3 regions of the Nocardiopsis sp. KDC1DS13DA1 genome follow, and region 2 is predicted to be linked to each of the others. Evidence: riboswitches for the same ligand, from Rfam matches in the RefSeq annotation. Region 2 holds a riboswitch; each other region holds the start of a gene.

Region 1 (6,144 bases), on a different contig from region 2:
CGCACCCAGGAGCAGGACGGCATCGCCGACATCCCCGGCATCAAGTTCCGCGCGGCCCGCATCCGGCCCGGCCGCCGCGAGGGGGTGGAGAGCTACGTCCAGCGCGATCTCACCACCCTGGCCCGCACCGGTGTGCTGTGCGACGCCGTCCTGGTCAGCGGTGACGAGGACATGGCGTCCGTCGTCGCGGACGTGCAGGACCTGGGTGTCCGCGTCACGGTCGTGCACATCTCCGTCGAGGGCAACTGGACCATCTCCCGTGCCCTGCGCCGCGAGTGCGACGATCTCATCGAGATCGGCGCCGGCCACCTGCGCCCGCACGTCAACCTGCTCACCAGCGGCGGGTCCTCCCAGGAGAACGCGGCCAAGACCACGACGCCGTTCGCGAACGGCCGTGCCCGGTCGGCTCCCGAGGTCCCCCGTCAGCCGGTCGAGGCGCAGCCGGGGGGCAGCCGGGTCGAGCCCGCCGGGACCACCGGCGGCGGCCTGGACGGGATCTTCGCGGGAACCGGGCCCCAGCCCGTCCCGCAGGGCAGCGCCATGGATCAGTTGCGCGCGATGCGGCGGTCCCTCGCCCAACAGCGCGGTGACCACCTCGCCGGTCCGGCCACGGACACCCCGCCAGGTCCGATCGACGCCAACGGCTTCCCCTCGGGAGCCCAGACGCCCCTGAACGGTAACGGCGCCTACCCGGGCACGACACCGTCGGCCAACGGATCCGGCGGGCAGAACGGTCAGGCGGCCTACCACCCCGGCGACCAGCCGTTGCGGGGTGCGGAGCAGAACGGATACGGCCTGCCCAGCAGATCGGCCTCCGGCCAGCCGGGCGCCAACACCCATGCCGCGACCGGTTCCCAGCCGGCGTTCACGGGCGGCACCGGACCGCAGCGTTCGTTCGCCAACGGGACGGGAACCCAGCAGTCCTTCGCGGGCGGGGCCGACGTGCAACAGCCGTTCGCCAACGGGACGGGGCCCCAGCAGTCCTTCGCGGGGGGCACCGGGCCGCAGCGCTCGTTCGCAGCGGACAGTCCCCAGGGTCACGCGCCGCCGCAGAGAAGCGGGCCGCCACCCCAGGTGGACCCGCGGTTCGGGCCGACGGACAACCCAGGCTTCGGGGGTGCGAACGACGCAAACCCTACCTATGGGACCAGTACGGAAACTGACGCCGCGCGCCGCGGCGGGGCGGTTCCCGGATACGGGGCTCCGCCACGTACTGGTCCCGATCACGATGACCGTTTCGATCCTCGGGGGCACCAGGAACCCGGTCCCAGTCCTGGATATCCCCAGCAGACACGCGCCGCCACGCATACCGTTGACGATGCGGTGCATGTCGCACGCAAAGAAGGGAACGACTTCGCGGAGTCGATCGCGCGCGAGGCGCCCGTCCTGTGGGTCGAGGCGGTCCTCGCCCGGAGACCCCGGATGCCCTCCGATCTGGAGGCGCGTCTGCTCCAGGGCTCTTCGCTGCCGATTGACCACCTGTTGAGGGACGAGGTCCGGGACGGACTGCGCCAGGGGTTCTGGCAGGCACTGGAGCGCGCCAGGCCCTGATCGGCGCGCGGGAGTGCGAGTGGGGGATGGGGGCGATGCGGTTGACCCACGTGACGACGGCAGATCTGGACCGTATGGAGTTCCACGCCGTCCGGTCGGGTGAGCACGGCCCCGTCGCCGCCCAGCTGCAGGACCTGGCCAACCGGGTGGACGCCGGGAGCGAGATCACCCGCGCCGAGCTGTTCGTGCGCGCCGGGGAGCAGTGGGAGATCGCCCAGGAGTACGAGCACGCGTGCGCGGCCTACCAGCGGGCGATCGACGACGGCGGCCCCACGGTGATCGACGCGCGTGCCCTGAGTGCGGGCGCGCTGCTGCAACTGGACGAGCCCGAACGGGCCTACGCGCAGCTCAACCGCCTGGAGGGCGAGCCGTCGCTCGGGTTGGCCACCCACGTGCACGTGGCGGAGGTGCTCTACGCCCACGACGACCCCGGGGGCGCCGAACGCTGGGCGACCACCGGGATCCGCGAGTACCTGGACGTCTCCTCCCCGTACGTGCGGGACCTGCTCGACGAACTCCTGCGGATCCGGTTCCGCATCCGCACGGACCTGGGGCTGGAGGAGGACGACCTGGACGGCCTGTTGGACGGCGACTGACCCCGGGGCCGGGCCCTGTGCGGCGGGGCGGGCCCCGTCCCCGTCGGCGGCCTCTGGGGCGCGTCCGGGCGTGCCCCGCGACGCGGTCGTGAGCTTTCTGACGCGCCTGGTGCGTCACACCCCCCGGGGGCCCCTAGGCTGTGTCCGGTCGCGGTGGCGAACACCCCCGGATCGGTGTGCGAAACCCCCGTGAAGCTGATGGTTCGACGCGCCCCATACCACGTCTCGGGTGCGCCCTCAGCCACGGTCGCCGACCCTGGAAAATCGATGACACGCCATCATCTTGCGGTGTTCCAACGTCCCATCCCCTAGATGTAGTATCTCTCCCGCTGGTGGTTCACCCCTCAGGGGTGAGGCAAGAGGGAACCCGGTGTGAATCCGGGGCTGCCCCGCAGCGGTGAGCGGGATCGGACTGCGTCGCACACTGGACTCCCCCGAGTGACCCCCGGGGAGCGACGGTCAGGAGGGCGCCCGCGAGCCCGAGGACCTGCCGCCAGCGCGCACCGGAACGTGCGCCGACGACGGGGCTTCGAGGGCGGGCCACCGCGACCCACCGGTCACGTGACCACGCGCACTCAGCGTGTCGGCCCACCGGTGTGCCGTGGCCGTGTTTCTCGTGTCCCTCCCCGCCGGGACTCTTCTACCGAGGTTGGAGCCGCTGTATGACCCTTGACGTCGAGACCGTGCCCGCATCCGTTCGGCCCGAGCCGACCCACGAGGGCGCGCCCCCCGCCGCCGTCGACCGGATCGAGCACGTCGTAACCGAGGCCTGCGCGCGGCTCACCGGTGTTTCGGCGGACAAGGTCCTCACCGAGGCGCGTCGCGGGTTCTACCCCGGCATCTCGGACGCCGAGGTGGAGCTCGCCCTGGTCATGGCCGCCCGCAGCTTCGTCGAGGTCGACCCGGACTACTCCTACGTCGCCGCCCGCCTGCTGCTGGACAAGCTCCGCAGCGAGGCGCTCAGCTTCGTCGCGGGTACCCCGCAGGCCGCCAGCCAGTCCGAGATGGCCGACCGCTACGCCGCCTACCTGGCCGCCTACGTCGGCCGCGGCATCGACCTCGGCCAGCTCGACCCGGCCCTGGCCACGTTCGACCTGGAGCGACTGGGCGCCGCCCTGCGCCCCGAGCGGGACGAGGACTTCACCTTCCTCGGTATCCAGACCCTCTACGACCGCTACTTCCTGCACAGCGACGAGGTCCGCTACGAGCTGCCGCAGGCGTTCTTCATGCGCGTCGCCATGGGCCTGGCCCTGAACGAGGACGACCGCGACGCCCGCGCCATCGAGTTCTACGAGCTGCTGTCCTCGTTCGACTTCATGGCCTCGACGCCGACCCTGTTCAACTCGGGTACGGTGCGCGCGCAGCTGTCCTCCTGCTTCCTCACCACCGTCGGCGACGACCTCCAGTCGATCTTCCACGGCATCAGCAACAACGCGATGCTGTCCAAGTACTCGGGCGGCCTCGGCAACGACTGGACCCCGGTTCGCGGTCTGGGCTCGCACATCCGCGGCACCAACGGCAAGAGCCAGGGCGTCGTCCCGTTCCTGAAGATCGCCAACGACACCGCCGTCGCGGTCAACCAGGGCGGCAAGCGCAAGGGCGCGGTCTGCGCCTACCTGGAGACCTGGCACATCGACATCGAGGAGTTCCTCGACCTCCGCAAGAACACCGGTGACGAGCGTCGCCGCACCCACGACATGAACACCGCGAACTGGGTTCCGGACCTGTTCATGAAGCGTGTGGAGGAGGGCGGCTCCTGGATGCTGTTCTCGCCGGACGAGGTCCCCGACCTGCACGACAAGTACGGGGCCGAGTTCGCCCGGGCCTACACCCGCTACGAGGCCGCGGCCGAGGCGGGGCAGATCAAGGTCTTCAAGAAGATGCAGGCCGTGGACCTGTGGCGCCGCATGCTCACCATGCTCTTCGAGACCGGCCACCCGTGGATCACGTTCAAGGACCCGTGCAACCTGCGCTCGCCGCAGCAGCACACGGGTGTCGTGCACTCGTCCAACCTGTGCACCGAGATCACGCTGAACACCAGCGCCGACGAGGTCGCCGTCTGCAACCTGGGCTCGGTCAACCTGGCCCAGCACACCGGTCCCGACGGGCTGGACGCCGAGCGCCTGCGCCGCACCGTGCGCACCGCCGTGCGGATGCTCGACAACGTCATCGACGTGAACTTCTACACGATCCCCGAGGCGCGCCGCGCGAACATGCGCCACCGTCCGGTGGGTCTGGGCCTCATGGGCTTCCAGGACGCGCTGTTCAAGCTGCGCACCCCGTTCGCCTCCGAGGGCGCCGTCGACTTCGCCGACGAGAGCATGGAGCTGATCAGCTACTACGCCATCGAGGCGTCCATGGAGCTGGCGGCCGAGCGCGGTTCCTACGAGAGCTTCGACGGCTCGCTGTGGAGCAAGGGCGTCCTGCCGATCGACTCGCTGCGCGCGCTCGCCGAGGCGCGCGGCGGCGACCTGGACGTCGACCGGGGCGAGACCCTGGACTGGGACGCGCTGCGCGAGCGGGTGCGCACCACCGGCATGCGCAACTCCAACGTGATGGCGATCGCCCCGACCGCGACCATCGCCAACATCACCGGTGTGAGCCAGTCGATCGAGCCGGTCTACCGCAACCTGTTCGTCAAGTCGAACATGTCCGGCGACTTCACCGTCGTCAACCCGTACCTGGTCCGCGACCTCAAGGAGCGCGGCCTGTGGGACGACGACATGGTCTCGCAGCTGAAGATGCACGACGGCAGCCTGGGCGCCATCGACCGGGTCCCGGCCGACCTCAAGGCCCTGTACGCCACGGCCTTCGAGGTCGACCCGGACTGGCTGGTCGACGCCGGGTCGCGTCGCCAGAAGTGGATCGACCAGGCCCAGTCGCTGAACCTGTACATGGCCGCTCCGAGCGGTCGCAAGCTCGACGCCCTGTACCGTCGGGCGTGGCGCTCGGGTCTGAAGACCACGTACTACCTGCGTTCGCAGAGCGCCACCCACGTGGAGAAGAGCACGCTCAAGGGAACGGACGGGCGCCTCAACGCCGTGTCCGCCACCCCGGCCCCGGCTCCCGCCCCGGCGCCGAGCCCGTCGCCCTCCCCCTCGCCGAGCCCCAGCCCCGCCCCGAGCCCCGCGCCCACCGTCGCCGGTGAGGACGAGTTCGAGATCGTGGAGGGTCAGGCCTGCTCCATCGACGACCCCGAGTGCGAGGCCTGCCAGTAGGCCCGCCCGCCCGGGAGATCCGTGCCGAGGGGCCGTCCGCGCAGGTCGCGGACGGCCCCGCACCGGGCCTCCCCCAGACACCACGCACCACCAACGTCCGGCCCGGCCCGGAGACACGGAGAGCGACCGCAGCATGACCACAGCAGCCGACAGCAGCGCCAGCGCGACCAGCGGCCTCGGGGAGATCGAGCGCGACGCCGAGCGCGTCAACGTCGACGACAAGGCGATGATCAACGCCCGCGCCGACGTCAACCAGCTGCTCCCGCTCAAGTACACGTGGGCGTGGGAGAAGTACCTGGCGGGCTGCAACAACCACTGGATGCCGACCGAGGTCGCGATGCAGGCCGACATCGCGCTGTGGAAGTCCAAGGACGGCCTGACCGAGGACGAGCGACTGATGCTCAAGCGCAACCTCGGCTTCTTCGCCACCGCCGAGTCGCTGGTGGCCAACAACATCGTCCTGGCCGTGTACCGCCAGCTGACCAACCCGGAGTGCCGCCAGTACCTGCTGCGCCAGGCCTTCGAGGAGGCCGTGCACACGCACACCTTCCAGTACATCTGCGAGAGCCTGGGCCTGGACGAGGGCGAGCTCTTCAACATGTACCGGGAGATCCCGTCGATCACGGCCAAGGACGCCTGGGCGCTCAGGTACACGCAGAACCTGGAGGACCCCGACTTCAGGACCGGTACGCCCGAGGCCGACCAGGCGTTCCTGCGTGACCTGGTCGCGTTCTACGTGATCTTCGAGGGCATGTGGTTCTACACGGGCTTCGCGCAGA
Region 2 (6,144 bases):
CGGGAGGCCCGGCTCGACCACCTGCCCGCCAACGCCGAACGGCTCGCCGTGCGGATGATCCACGGCACCGGCCAGGTCGACCTCGCCGACGACCTGGTGGTCCACCCCGACCTGGTCCCGGCGGCGCGCTCCGCCCTCCGGGCCGGTGCGCCGATCCTGTGCGACGCGACCATGGTGGCCGCCGGCGTGACCGCGAGCCGCCTGCCGTGCGACAACGAGGTGCTGTGCCTGCTCGGCGACGAGCGCGTCCCCTCCCTCGCCCGGGAGTGGGGCACCACCCGTACCGCGGCCGCGGTGTCCCTGTGGGAGCCGCTGCTCGACGGCGCCGTGGTCGCCGTCGGCAACGCGCCCACCGCCCTGTTCCACCTGCTGGAGATGCTGGTCGACGGCGCCCCGCGCCCTGCCGCGATCGTCGGCTGCCCGGTCGGCTTCGTCGGCGCGGCCGAGTCCAAGCAGGCGCTGGCGGAGTTCGCGGACCGGCACGGCGTCGACATCCCCTACGTGACCACCCGCGGTCGCCGCGGAGGCTCCGCGATGACCTCCTCGGCCCTGAACGCACTCGCCAAGGAGGAGGAGAGGTGACCGGTCGTTTCCACGGCGTCGGGGTCGGTCCCGGGGACCCCGAGCTGATCACCCTCAAGGCGGCCAGGCTCATCGCCGGAGCCGACGTGGTCGCCTACCACGCCGGGGTCGGCAAGGAGTCCAACGCCCGCCGCATCGCCCGGGACCTGATCCCGGACACGGCGGTCGAGGAACAGCTCACCTACCCGGTGACCACCGGCGCGACCGACCACCCGGGCGGTTACGCCGGGGCGCTGGCCGACTTCTACGAGGCCTCCGCCGCGCGGTTGGCCGCCCACCTGGACGCGGGCCGCGACGTCGTCCTGCTGTCCGAGGGCGACCCGCTGTTCTACGGGTCGTTCATGTACATGCACGACCGGCTGTCCGAGCGGTACGCGACCGAGGTCGTGCCCGGGGTCCCGGCGTTCGCCGCCGCCGCGTCCGCCCCGCTGGCCCGGCAGACGGACGTGCTCACCGTGCTGCCCGGCACCCTGCCCGAACCGGAGCTGGCCCGGCGTCTGGCCGACACCGACGCGGCCGTGATCATGAAACTGGGCCGGACCTTCCCCGCCATCCGACGCGCCCTGGCGGCGGCCGGGCGGCTGGAGCACGCGGTCTACGTCGAGCGCGCCTCGATGGAGGGGGAGCGGCGGCTGCCGGTCGCGGAGGTCGACCCGGCGACGGTGCCCTACTTCTCGCTGGTCCTGGTCACGGGGGACAGCCGCAACGGCAGGCGGTCGCGCGGCGGCGGCGCGGGGACGGGCCCGGAGGCCGAGCCCACGGGACCGGCGGCCGAACTCCTGGTCGTGGGCCTGGGCCCGGGACCCGACCACTGGCTGACCGCCGAGGCGTCCGCGGCGCTGGCCGAGGTGGACCACGTCGTGGGCTACGGCCCCTACGTCGACCGGGTGCCGCAGCGCCCCGGACTCACCCGGCACTCCTCCGGCAACACCGTCGAGCTCGACCGCGCGCGTCTCGCCCTCGACCTGGCCAGGCGCGGCGAACGCGTCGCCGTGGTCTCCGGCGGGGACGCCGGTGTCTTCGGCATGGCCACCGCCGTGTTCGAGGCGGCCGAGGAACCGGGCCTGCGCGACGTGCCCGTCCGGGTGCTGCCGGGGGTCAGCGCCGTCCAGGCGGTCGCCGCCCGGGCGGGCGCGCCGATCGGCGGGGACTTCGCGGTGATGAGCCTCTCGGACCGCCTCAAGCCGTGGGAGGTGATCGAGCGGCGGCTGCGCGCCGTCGCCGAGGCCGACCTGGCGCTGGCGGTGTACAACCCGGCGTCCCGGTCCCGGACCGAGCAGGTGGCGACCGCCCGCCGGATCCTGCTGGAGCACCGCGGGCCCGACACCGTGGTCGTCGTCGGCCGGAGTGTCGGCCGGGACGGCGAGTCCCTGACCGTGACCACCCTGGGCGCCCTCGACCCGGCCGCCGTGGACATGCGCTGCCTGCTCATCGTCGGCGCGTCCGGAACACGTGTCTCCGGGGCGGGCCGCGTCTGGACCCCCAGGTGGGTGCGGCCGTGACCGTGCACTTCGTGGGGGCGGGGCCCGGAGCCGCCGACCTGCTGACCGTCCGCGCCACGCGGATGCTCGCCGGGGCCGACACGGTGCTCTACCCCGGCACGTACCTGGACCCGCAGGTCCTCGCCCACTGCGCGCCCGGCGCCGAGCTGGTCGACACCCAGGGCCTGGACCTGGACCGCATCACCGACCACCTGGTCACCGCGCACGCGGCGGGCCGGGACGTCGTGCGGCTCACCTCCGGCGACCCCTCGCTCTACTCGGCGCTGGCCGAACAGACCCGGCGGCTCGACGCGCGCGGGGTCCCCTGGGACGTCACGCCCGGGGTGCCCGCCTACGCCGCGGCCTCGGCGCTGGCGGGACGGGAGCTGACCGTGCCGCTGGTGGCCCAGTCGGTGGTGCTGACCCGGACCCGGGCCCGTTCGACCGCCATGCCGGAGACGGAGTCACTGGCCGCGTTCGCCCGAACCCGGGCCACGCTGGTGCTGCACCTGGCGATCAGGCGGGTGCGGGAGCTGATGGCCGAGATCGAGCCGTCCTACGGGGCCGACTGCCCGGTCGTGGTCGTCCACCGGGCCAGCCAGCCGGGCGAGTCGGTGCTGCGCGGCACGGTCGCCACCATCGCGGACGCGGTGGAGGAGGCCGGGTTCCGGCAGGCGGCGGTGATTCTCGTGGGGCGGGCGCTCGATCCCCGGACCGGCGGCGAGTCCTTCCTCTACGATCCGGCCCGCCCCCGGGTCAGCGACCGAGGACCAGGGACCACTGGGTGACCGTGCGGGCGGGCGTCCAGCCGGTGAACGCGCCGATGGGCGCGGCGGCCTCGACCGCGATCCGGGTCAGCTCCCCTCCGCGGCTGCGGTAGGCGTCCGCGAGCAGCCGCTCGGTCTCCAGCGTCACACCGTGCACCACGATCCGGCCGCCCGGCCGCAGCGCCCCCAGGCAGGTTTCGAGCACGCCCGGCCGGGTCGCGCCGCCGCCGACGAACACCGCGTCGGGCGCGGCGAGCCCGGCCAGGGCCTCCGGCGCCCGGCCGGTGACCACGTGCAGGCCGGGGACGCCGAGGCGGCCGGCGTTCCGGCCGATCCGCGCGGCGCGTTCGGCGTTGGCCTCCACCGCCGTGGCGGCGCAGGTGGGGTGGGCGCGCATCCACTCGACGCCGACCGACCCCGCGCCCGCGCCCACGTCCCACAGGTGCTGGCCCGGCGCGGGTGCCAGCCGGGCCAGCGCCGAGGCGCGCAGGTCCCTCTTGGTCAGCTGCCCGTCGTGCTCGAAGGCGTCGTCGGGCAGGCCCGCGAACAGGCCGTACCCGGGCGGGCCGACGAGCTCCAGGGCGAGTACGTGCAGCGCGGGCGCCGACCCGGGAGGGTGCGTCAGCCAGTCGCGCGCGGTGGTCTCCAGGCGGGACTCGGTGTCCGCGCCCAGGTCGCCCAGCACCGTCATGCGGGTGCCGCCGTACCCGGTGCCGACCAGCAGGGCGGCGACCGCGTCGGGCGTATCCGCGTCCGAGGAGAGCAGCAGGACACGGTGGCCCGGGGCCAGTTCCCGCAGCAGCAGGCGGGGGTCGCGTCCGACCAGGGTCACCACCGCGCACCGCTGGGCGGACCAGCCCATCCGGGCGCGGGCCAGGGCGACCGAGGAGACGGCCGGTTCCACCCGCACGGCGTCCGCGCCCAGCAGGTCGGTCAGCGTGCCGCCGACGCCCGAGACGAGGGGGTCTCCGGAGGCGAGCGCCACCACGGAGGCGCCCTCGAGGGAGGCGAGCAGGGACGGGAGGCCCTCCCGCAGGGGTGAGGGCCAGGTCGCACGGCGCTGCCCGGGTCGGTCGGGCAGCATCTCCAGGTGCCTGCGCCCGCCCAGGACCGCGTCCGCGGCCAGGACGAGGCGGCGCAGCCGCTCCGGCACCCCGGGCCAGCCGTCGGCGCCGACCCCGACGACGGTGATCCGGGGGGTGTCCCCCGTGCGGGCGGCGGGAGGGCGGTTGTCGTCCTTCATGCCCAGGACGCTATCGTGGCGGCGACAGGCGTGAGGTGCCCCGGCGGCCCAGCCATCGGAAACGGTGGGGACGGTCTCCGGGGAGAATCTGGGAAGCCCGGTGAGACTCCGGCACAGGCCCGCTGCGGTGAACCGAGCCCCTCGGGGGACTCGGCAAGTCCGAAGACCGGCCTCGCGCCCGCCTCTGACGTATGGCGCAACGAGCGGGAGCCTCACCATGCCATTGCGGTCTTCGCACTACCCCTTCTCCGCGATCGTCGGCTGCGACGGCGAACACCTCGACGACCTGGGCCTGTCCCTGGTCCTGACGAGCGTGTCCCCCGAGATCGGCGGTGTCCTGGTACGCGGGGAGAAGGGCACCGCCAAGTCCACCGCCGTCCGGGGGCTGGCCTCCCTGCTCCCGCCCGTGGACGTCTACCGCGGCGACCGGTTCTCCGTGGATCCCGCCGACCCGGCGCAGCGGTCGCCGGACGGCCCCTTCGAGGCCGGTTCGGTCGTGGAGAGCCGCCCGGTGCGGCTGGTCGAACTCCCCGTCGGCGCCACCGAGGACCGCGTCCTGGGCTCGCTGCACCTGGAGCAGGCGCTCACCCACGGCCAGGTCGCCTACGAACCCGGCCTGCTGGCCCGCGCCCATCGCGGGATCCTCTACGTCGACGAGGTCAACCTGCTCCACGACCACCTGGTCGACCTCCTCCTGGACGCCGCCGCGACCGGCCGGGCGACCGTGGAGCGCGACGGGTTCTCCGTGGAGCACGCGGCCCGGTTCCTGCTCATCGGGACGATGAACCCCGAGGAGGGCGAGCTGCGTCCGCAGCTGCTCGACCGGTTCGGGCTCACCGTCGAGGTCGCCGCGCCGCCCGAGCCCGCGCGGCGCGCCGAGGTCGTGCGCAGGCGCATGGCCCACGACGCCGACCCGGCCGCCTTCGCCGCGCGCTACCGCGACGCCGAGGAGGCCCTGGCCAAGCGTGTGGCCGTCGCCCGCCGGACGCTCGGTCGGGTGCGGCTGTCCGAGGGCGCGCTGCTGAAGATCGCCGAGGTGTGCGCGGCGTTCGACGTGGACGGTCTGCGCGCCGACATCGTCACCGCGCGCACCGCGATGGCGCACGCCGCCTGGGCGGGGCGGACCTCGGTCACCCGGGCCGACATCCGCCGCGCCGCCCTGCTCGCCCTGCCGCACCGGCGTCGGCGCAACCCGTTCGACGCGCCCGGGCTCGACGAGGACCTCCTCGACCGGATCCTGGGCGACGAGGAACCGCCGCCGGACCCCCCGCGGCCGCCGGAGCCGGGGGGCGACGACCCCGCGGACTCCGACCCCGCTCCCGTCGACGGCGGCGGCGACGGCGCCCCGGAGCCGGACGGCCCGCCGGAAGCGGACGGCCCCGCCGCGCCGCCGGACGACGGGGCTCCCGACGGGGACGCGTCCCCCGACTCCGCCCGCCGGGAGGCGGACGTATCCGGGGAGTCGGACCCCCCTCCCGCCGGTGCCGCCCCCGTCAGCGCCGCGACCCCCTACCGGCCCCGGCTGCTCACCGCCCGGGGCTCCGGCGAGGGGGCCGACGGCAGGCGCAGCCGGGCCGTGGGTACCCGGGGCCGACGGATCGGCGCCGCCGCGCCCGGGCGGGGATCCGGCGGTTCGCTGCACCTGGTCGAGACCGTGCGGGCCGCGGCCGCCCGCCCGCACGACGGCGGCCGGCTGCGGCTCCAGCCCCGCGACCTGCGCGTCGCCGTCCGCGAGGGGCAGGAGAGCAACCTGATCCTGTTCTGCGTGGACGCCTCCGGCTCCATGGCGGCGCGCAAGCGCATGACCGAGGTCAAGACCGCGATCCTCTCGCTCCTCCTCGACGCCTACCGGCGGCGCGACCGGGTCGGGCTGGTCACCTTCCGGGGCCGGGAGGCCGAACTCACGCTGCCGCCGACCCGGTCCGTGGACATCGCCGCGGCCCGCCTCGACGAGTTGCCCGCCGGAGGGCGCACCCCGCTCGCCGAGGGCCTGGTGGAGGCGGCGCGGGTCCTGCGCCGCGAGCGCCTGCGGGATCCGCGGCTGCGCCCGCTGCTCGTCGTGGTCACCGAC
Region 3 (6,144 bases), on a different contig from region 2:
GGCAACGAGGGCTGGCGCCCCATGTCCGACCGCGGCAGTGTGACCGAGAACCACTTCGACCACGTGCACATCTCGATGTTCTGAGGCGTGCTGGAACGGGTCGGGGTGCCACGTGTGCCCCCCGCCCGGCCGTGGATCCGGCACGGCCGCCGGAGGGCCGTGAGCCGCGCCGGCGTCCGGAGGAGGATCCACCGGCCCGTCCGGAACGGCGCGACGGGATGCACCGAACGCGGGCGGGACCGGTACCGTCACCACGGGGCCGCGGGCCGACGGCCCGGGTGCGCGATTCCATGAGCGCCGGGAGCGGCACACCCTCGCCCCACACCTGGCGGGCCCGCGGGGGTGGCGCGACCCGGGTGACCGGGGCGCCCGACACCGCGTCGCGTTCCGGTGGCCGGAACCGGCCACCCGCACGCAGGGAACGCCCGATCCCACGTGAGCGACACGAATCGGTGACGATTCACCCACCTGTCCGGTATCCCGCCTGCCACCCGGGTACCCACCGCAGCTAGGATGCAACACGTCCCGGCCCTGGCCTGCGGGGACGACCGTGCCACATCCGACCCCGGAGCACGGCCCGGCACCAGGGGCCTCCTCACGACACCGGGGATCCTCCGTTCCGCGCCATCCGTCCTCGCCCACGGGTCGGCACGATCGGGCGGCTCACCCCCGCGGTTCCACGGTCACCGCCCCACACTTTCGGCGGCCCGGGACCGCGGCGGACCCGCGAACCCAGCGGCGCTCTCGGGCGCCACCGACACAGCACACCACCGGGCGAGGGGAGCCATGAGCGAAAACGGACCTTACAACCAGCCACCCCAGAACCCCTACGGTGGCGGGGAACACGGGGCCCAGCCGCCCTACGGCCAGCCCCAGCCTCCTCAGGGCGGGCCCTACGGCGACCCCGGTACCGGTGGCCAGCCCGGCTTCGGCCCCGGTTACCCCGGTGGCGAGCAGCCGATGTACGGGGGCGCCCAGCCGCCCTACGGCCCCGGTGGGCCGGGTGGGCCGGGTGGGCCGGGCTTCGTTCCGCCCCAGCCCCCCAAGAGCGGCGGCAAGGCCGGCCTGTGGGTGGTCATCGTGGGCGGCGTCGTGATCGTCGTCCTGGTGATCGCGGTACTGGTCACGGTCATGACCAACGGCTCCCCCACACCCCCTCCGAACACCGATCCGTCCGAGGCCGCCGGGGAGAGCACCGACCCGACCGGTGGGCCCGCCCCCGACCCGAACGCCGGGCCGGCCGGTGAACCGCCCTACGGGGTTCCCACCGAGCCGTGCGCGGCCTTCACCGAGCAGGTGCACGCCGACTTCCTGCTCACCGAGGAGGGCGAGAAGTCCGTCCAGGACGCCACCTCCCGGTGCTCCAGCACGCTGGCCGAGGCCCCGGAGGGCAACAACTCCGAGGACTACGCCTCCCTGCGCCTGACCTACTCGGTGCCGTTCTCGGCCTCCGACTCCGTCGAGCAGGCCACCGAGGACTTCGGCTCGGCCGTGGAGGACGTCACCGGAGCGACCGACTACTCGCTCTACATCGCGGACGGCGTCGAGGACAACCGCGAGGTCGACCTCGGCGACCAGGCGCAGTACGTCGTCACCCGCTACGACTACGTGGGTGACGAGGTTCCCCAGGCCGTCCTGCTGATCCGTTCCGCCAACCTCAACATCCGGATCGAGTACCAGGTCAGCCCGTCGTTCCTCTCCGAGGGAGACACCGAGGACCTGGTGCTGCCGGACAACACCGAGGACATCATGCTCAACGTCGGCGCCGAGGCGCTCGCCCTCGTGGGCAGCTGATCCCGTCCCGGACACGGCAGGGGGCCGCGGCGACCGGCCGCGGCCCCCTGTCCTCTGTGCGCTCGTCACCTCGCGTCGGGGCTCGGTGCGTGGAGAACCGGGTTCTTCGTCCTCGCTTCCGCCCGGCTCGTTCCTCGCCGGCGGCTCGGCTCCTCCCGCAGAACCCGGTACGCCCCTCACTGCCCGTGCGGCCTCACAAGCGCGCTAGGGCAGGTCGGCGCGCACCCGCGCGGCCGCCTCGACCATGTTGCGCAGGGCCTGTTCGGTCTCGGCGTACCCGCGCGTCTTCAGGCCGCAGTCCGGGTTGACCCACAGGCCGCCCGCGTCGATGTGCGCGACCGCCAGGCGCAGCGACTCCTCGATCTCCTCCACGGAGGGCACCCGCGGCGAGTGGATGTCGTACACACCCGGGCCGATCCCCCGCTTGTAACCGCGGCGGCCGAGGTCCTCCACCAGCTCCATCCGCGAACGCGCCGCCTCGACGCTGGTGACGTCGGCGTCGAGCGCCTCGATCCCACCGACGATCAGGCCGAACTCGGAGTAGCACATGTGCGTGTGGATGGTCGTGGTCGGCGCGACCCCGGAGGTGGCCAGTCGGAACGAGCCCACGGCCCAGTCCAGGTAGGCCCCCCGCAGCTCCTCACGCAGCGGCAGCAGCTCCCGCAGCGCCGCCTCGTCCACCTGGATGTGGCGGATGCCCGCACGCTCCAGGTCGGCGATCTCGTCCCGCAGGGCGAGTGCGACCTGTCGGGCGGTGTCGCCCAGCGGCTGGTCGGTGCGCACGAACGACCAGGCGAGCATGGTCACCGGGCCGGTCAGCATGCCCTTGACCGGTTTCCGGGTGCGTGACTGGGCGTAGGTGATCCACCCGACCGTCATCGGCTCGGGACGCGAGACGTCCCCGTACAGGATCGGGGGACGCACACAGCGCGAACCGTAGGACTGCACCCACCCGTTCTCCGTGGTGGCGTAGCCCCGCAGCTGCTCGGCGAAGTACTGCACCATGTCGTTGCGCTCGGGCTCACCGTGGACGAGCACGTCCAGACCGATCTCCTCCTGGAGCGCGATCACACGGTCGATCTCCTCGCGGAGGATCCGGTGGTAGTCCTCCTCTCCCAGATCGCCCCTGCGGTGGGCGGCGCGCGCCCGCCGCAGCTCGGCGGTCTGGGGGAAGGAACCGATCGTGGTCGTGGTCAACGGCGTGTCCGTGGCGGAGCCCCGGTCCTGCGGGCGCTCGGAGGCCTCCGGGCCGAGCGCGTCGAGGCGGGCGCGCACCCGGGCGTCGGTGAAGGCCGGGTCGGCGCCGTCCGTCCCCTCGGCCGCGTACTCGGCACCGGTTCCCTCGGACAGGACGCGGCCCAGCAGCGCGACCTCCTCGGCCTTCTGCTTGGCGAAGGCCAGGGCCGCGCGCAGCTCGGGGTCGAGGGAGGTCTCGGAGTCCAGGTCGATCGGCACGTGCAGCAGCGAGCAGGAGGTGCTCACGGTCAGCTCGTCGGCGAGGGCGAGCAGGGTACCGAGCGTGGCCGCGGCGGAGGGGATGTCGGTCCGCCAGACGTTGCGGCCCCCGACGACACCGGCGACGAGGCGCGTCGAACCCAGGCCGGAGACCCTGACCAGGTCGTCGACGCCCTCGGCGTCGGTCACCAGGTCCAGACCCACCGCCTCGACCGGGGACTCCTTGAGCACGCGCAGCGCGGCGGCGCCGATGGAGCCGAAGTAGGTCGAGACCAGCAGGGAGGGACGGTCGGTGAGGCCGCCCAGACGCTGGTAGACGCGCTCCAGACGGTCGACGGCGGCGCGGCCCTCGTCGGTGGCCAGGATCGGTTCGTCCAGCTGCACCTCGGTGGCCCCGGCAGCCCTGAGGTCGGCCAGGAGGCGGCCGTAGGCGTCCAGGAGCTGGTCGAGCAGATCGATCGGCGCCCACCCCTCGGGGGCGTCGTCGGCTGCCTTGGCCAGCAGGAGGAAGGTCAGCGGCCCGACCAGGACCGGGCGGGTGTGGTAGCCCGCCGCCGCGGCCTCGCGGAACTCGGCGACCGGCTTGTCACCGACGAGGCGGGGACGGGTGCTCGGGGAGAGTTCGGGGACGAGGTAGTGGTAGTTGGTGTCGAACCACTTGGTCATCTCCAGCGGCGGCGCGCCCTGCTCGCCCCGGGCGAGCGCGAAGTAGCGGCGCATCTCCTCGTCGCGGTCCTCCGCGGCCGCCGGGGAGGCGAACCTGGAGGGCACCAGGTCGAAGAGGACCGCCGTGTCGAGCATGTGGTCGTAGTGGGAGAACGTGTTGGAGGGCAGGTCGTCGACGCCCGCCTCGCGCAGTTGGGCGTAGACGCCCTCGCGCAGGTCGGCGGCGACGGCGTCCAGTTCCCGGGCGCTCGTGCGGCCCTTCCAGTAGGACTCGCTGGCGCGCTTGAGTTCACGGTGCGGGCCGATCCTCGGATAGCCGTGCACGGTGGAGCGCACAGCCGACGTCCCGGCCGGTGGCGTGGTCATGAAGCTTCTCTCCCTCGTCGAAAGCCAGGTTCCGGCCACGAGGGCATGAGGAGGGTACGGCTACGCGGAGTACGCGCCCGGGGCGCGTACCCGTCCGTCACCGCCCTCGGCCCTCCCTCGGGGCACGGGACCACCGACGGCACGGGTGCGCCGCCGGGTGGAGGCAGGTCTTCGGACTCGTGGGCACCGTCGGTGCGCGCACCGACGACCTACTGGCCGCCGCTTCCCAGATTCCGACCGAACCGACCGGATTACCAGTGCTTCTGGCGACTGTCGTTCCCACATACCGCTGCGGGGCAGTCCCGGATTCCCACCGGGTTCCCTCTCGCGACGCGAACCACACTCCGAACCGGTGACACCCGGCCCGGAAGTGGAGCGCGTACCTTCCACGCCTGCAAGTATAGGGAGGCCCCCCTCGCGCCCCTGCACCCGGCGTGCGAACCCCATTCCCGCGCGCCACCCCCACCGCGAACCCCAGCCTCGTGGCGCGCGTCATACCCGACATAAGCGTTACGTGGGGTCGGCCCTCCCCCGCCGTCCCCGCGAACGTTCGTCTGACGATGAACGTGGAGAACCCCTGGTGAAGAAGCAGTCCCCACGGACCCTCGCAACCCGACGCCCCCTCGTCACGGTTGCGGTCGCGATGGCGGTGCTGGCTGGGCTGGTGTTGCTCGTCACCCAATCCGGCGTACTGCCCGGCCCCGACCCCGCGGAGAACGCCGCGCACGGGTCGGAGGAGAGCACCGCACCTCCCGCGACCGGAGAACCCGACCGGCTGACGGTGGTCGATCCCGCCGACGTGGTCGACGTGACGGAGGAGACGCTGCCCTACGACGGCGGCGTCTCCGCGGACGTGACCTATCCCGCCCTGCCCGACGCCGAACCGCTGAGCGACTTCCTCTCCCGCACCCTCGACACCGACGTGGCCGCCTTCGAGGCGGCCAACCCCGGTGCGGCGGCCTACACCGCGGAGTGGGGCCTGACCGCGGCCAACGACGACACGGTCGGCGTGCGCATGACCAGCACCGAAACCGACTCCGAGGGCTCCCGTGAGTGCCACAGCACCTACTGGTACGAGGCCGACACCGGCCTGACGCACGGGTCCAACGAGCTGATCGCGGGACAGGACGAGCTGGAGCGGCTCAACGCGCTGGTCAGGGAGGGGAGCCCGGACACCGTCGACGGTCCGTCCGTCCTCCCCGTCGCGGCGCTCTACGACTCGGTGGGCTTCAACCCCGACGGCGACCTGGTCGTGGAGTTCGACACCGGACAGGTCGCCGCCGTCGACGAGGGCCCCGTGCACGTGGTCGTCGGCCGGGAGGAGGCCGAGCCGCTCCTCTCGGACCTGGGTGTGCGAGCGCGTGACGCCGCGACCGTCGGTGTGGAGGCCTTCTCCGTGTCGGGCCCGCCCGAGGCGGACAAGGACGGGACCACCGGGGAGCGGCCGGGGCTGGTCTCCCCCGTCGACGACGCGGTGGACTGCTCCGACCCCGACACCCGGTGCGTGGCCCTGACCTACGACGACGGCCCCGGCGGACGCACCCCCGAACTGCTGGACACGCTGGCCGAGTACGACGCCCGCGCCACCTTCTTCGTGACCGGCGTCCCGGTCCTGGAGCACCCCCGGACGGTGCGGCGCGCCTACGCCGAGGGGCACGAGATCGCCAACCACACCCTGAACCACCCGGACCTGTCCGCGATGGGGCAGGGGGCGGTCCGGGCCGAACTGGAGACGGTCCAGGCCCAGGTGTACCGCGAGACCGGCTACACCATGGACCTGATGCGCCCGCCCTACGGCGCCACCGACGAGGGCGTCGACTCCGTGACCGAGGACATGGGGCTCGCCCAGATCCTGTGGAGCGT

Evidence for each region. Region 2 has a riboswitch for cobalamin ahead of ACTVAJ_RS22100 (VWA domain-containing protein). Riboswitches for the same ligand answer to the same signal wherever they lie in the genome.
Region 1: it holds a riboswitch for cobalamin, as region 2 does, so the genes downstream of both, ACTVAJ_RS17825 (ribonucleoside-diphosphate reductase subunit alpha) here and ACTVAJ_RS22100 (VWA domain-containing protein) in region 2, are expected to answer to the same signal.
Region 3: it holds a riboswitch for cobalamin, as region 2 does, so the genes downstream of both, metE (5-methyltetrahydropteroyltriglutamate--homocysteine S-methyltransferase) here and ACTVAJ_RS22100 (VWA domain-containing protein) in region 2, are expected to answer to the same signal.

Annotation. Positions count from the first base shown of each region.
Region 1 is NZ_JBVMUY010000027.1:125,761-131,904, forward strand. Features, by position in the region: gene ACTVAJ_RS17815 (NYN domain-containing protein) at 1-1,551, shown strand, start outside; gene ACTVAJ_RS17820 (hypothetical protein) at 1,578-2,147, shown strand; cobalamin riboswitch at 2,464-2,656, shown strand; gene ACTVAJ_RS17825 (ribonucleoside-diphosphate reductase subunit alpha) at 2,810-5,365, shown strand; gene ACTVAJ_RS17830 (ribonucleotide-diphosphate reductase subunit beta) at 5,292-6,144, shown strand, end outside.
Region 2 is NZ_JBVMUY010000033.1:122,790-128,933, reverse strand. Features, by position in the region: gene ACTVAJ_RS22120 (precorrin-8X methylmutase) at 1-582, shown strand, start outside; gene ACTVAJ_RS22115 (precorrin-2 C(20)-methyltransferase) at 579-2,084, shown strand; gene cobM (precorrin-4 C(11)-methyltransferase) at 2,069-2,851, shown strand; gene cbiE (precorrin-6y C5,15-methyltransferase (decarboxylating) subunit CbiE) at 2,820-4,073, opposite strand; cobalamin riboswitch at 4,127-4,262, shown strand; gene ACTVAJ_RS22100 (VWA domain-containing protein) at 4,291-6,144, shown strand, end outside.
Region 3 is NZ_JBVMUY010000030.1:132,137-138,280, reverse strand. Features, by position in the region: gene ACTVAJ_RS19995 (coiled-coil domain-containing protein) at 1-84, shown strand, start outside; gene ACTVAJ_RS19990 (DUF3558 domain-containing protein) at 787-1,794, shown strand; gene metE (5-methyltetrahydropteroyltriglutamate--homocysteine S-methyltransferase) at 1,999-4,281, opposite strand; cobalamin riboswitch at 4,427-4,638, opposite strand; gene ACTVAJ_RS19980 (polysaccharide deacetylase family protein) at 4,925-6,144, shown strand, end outside.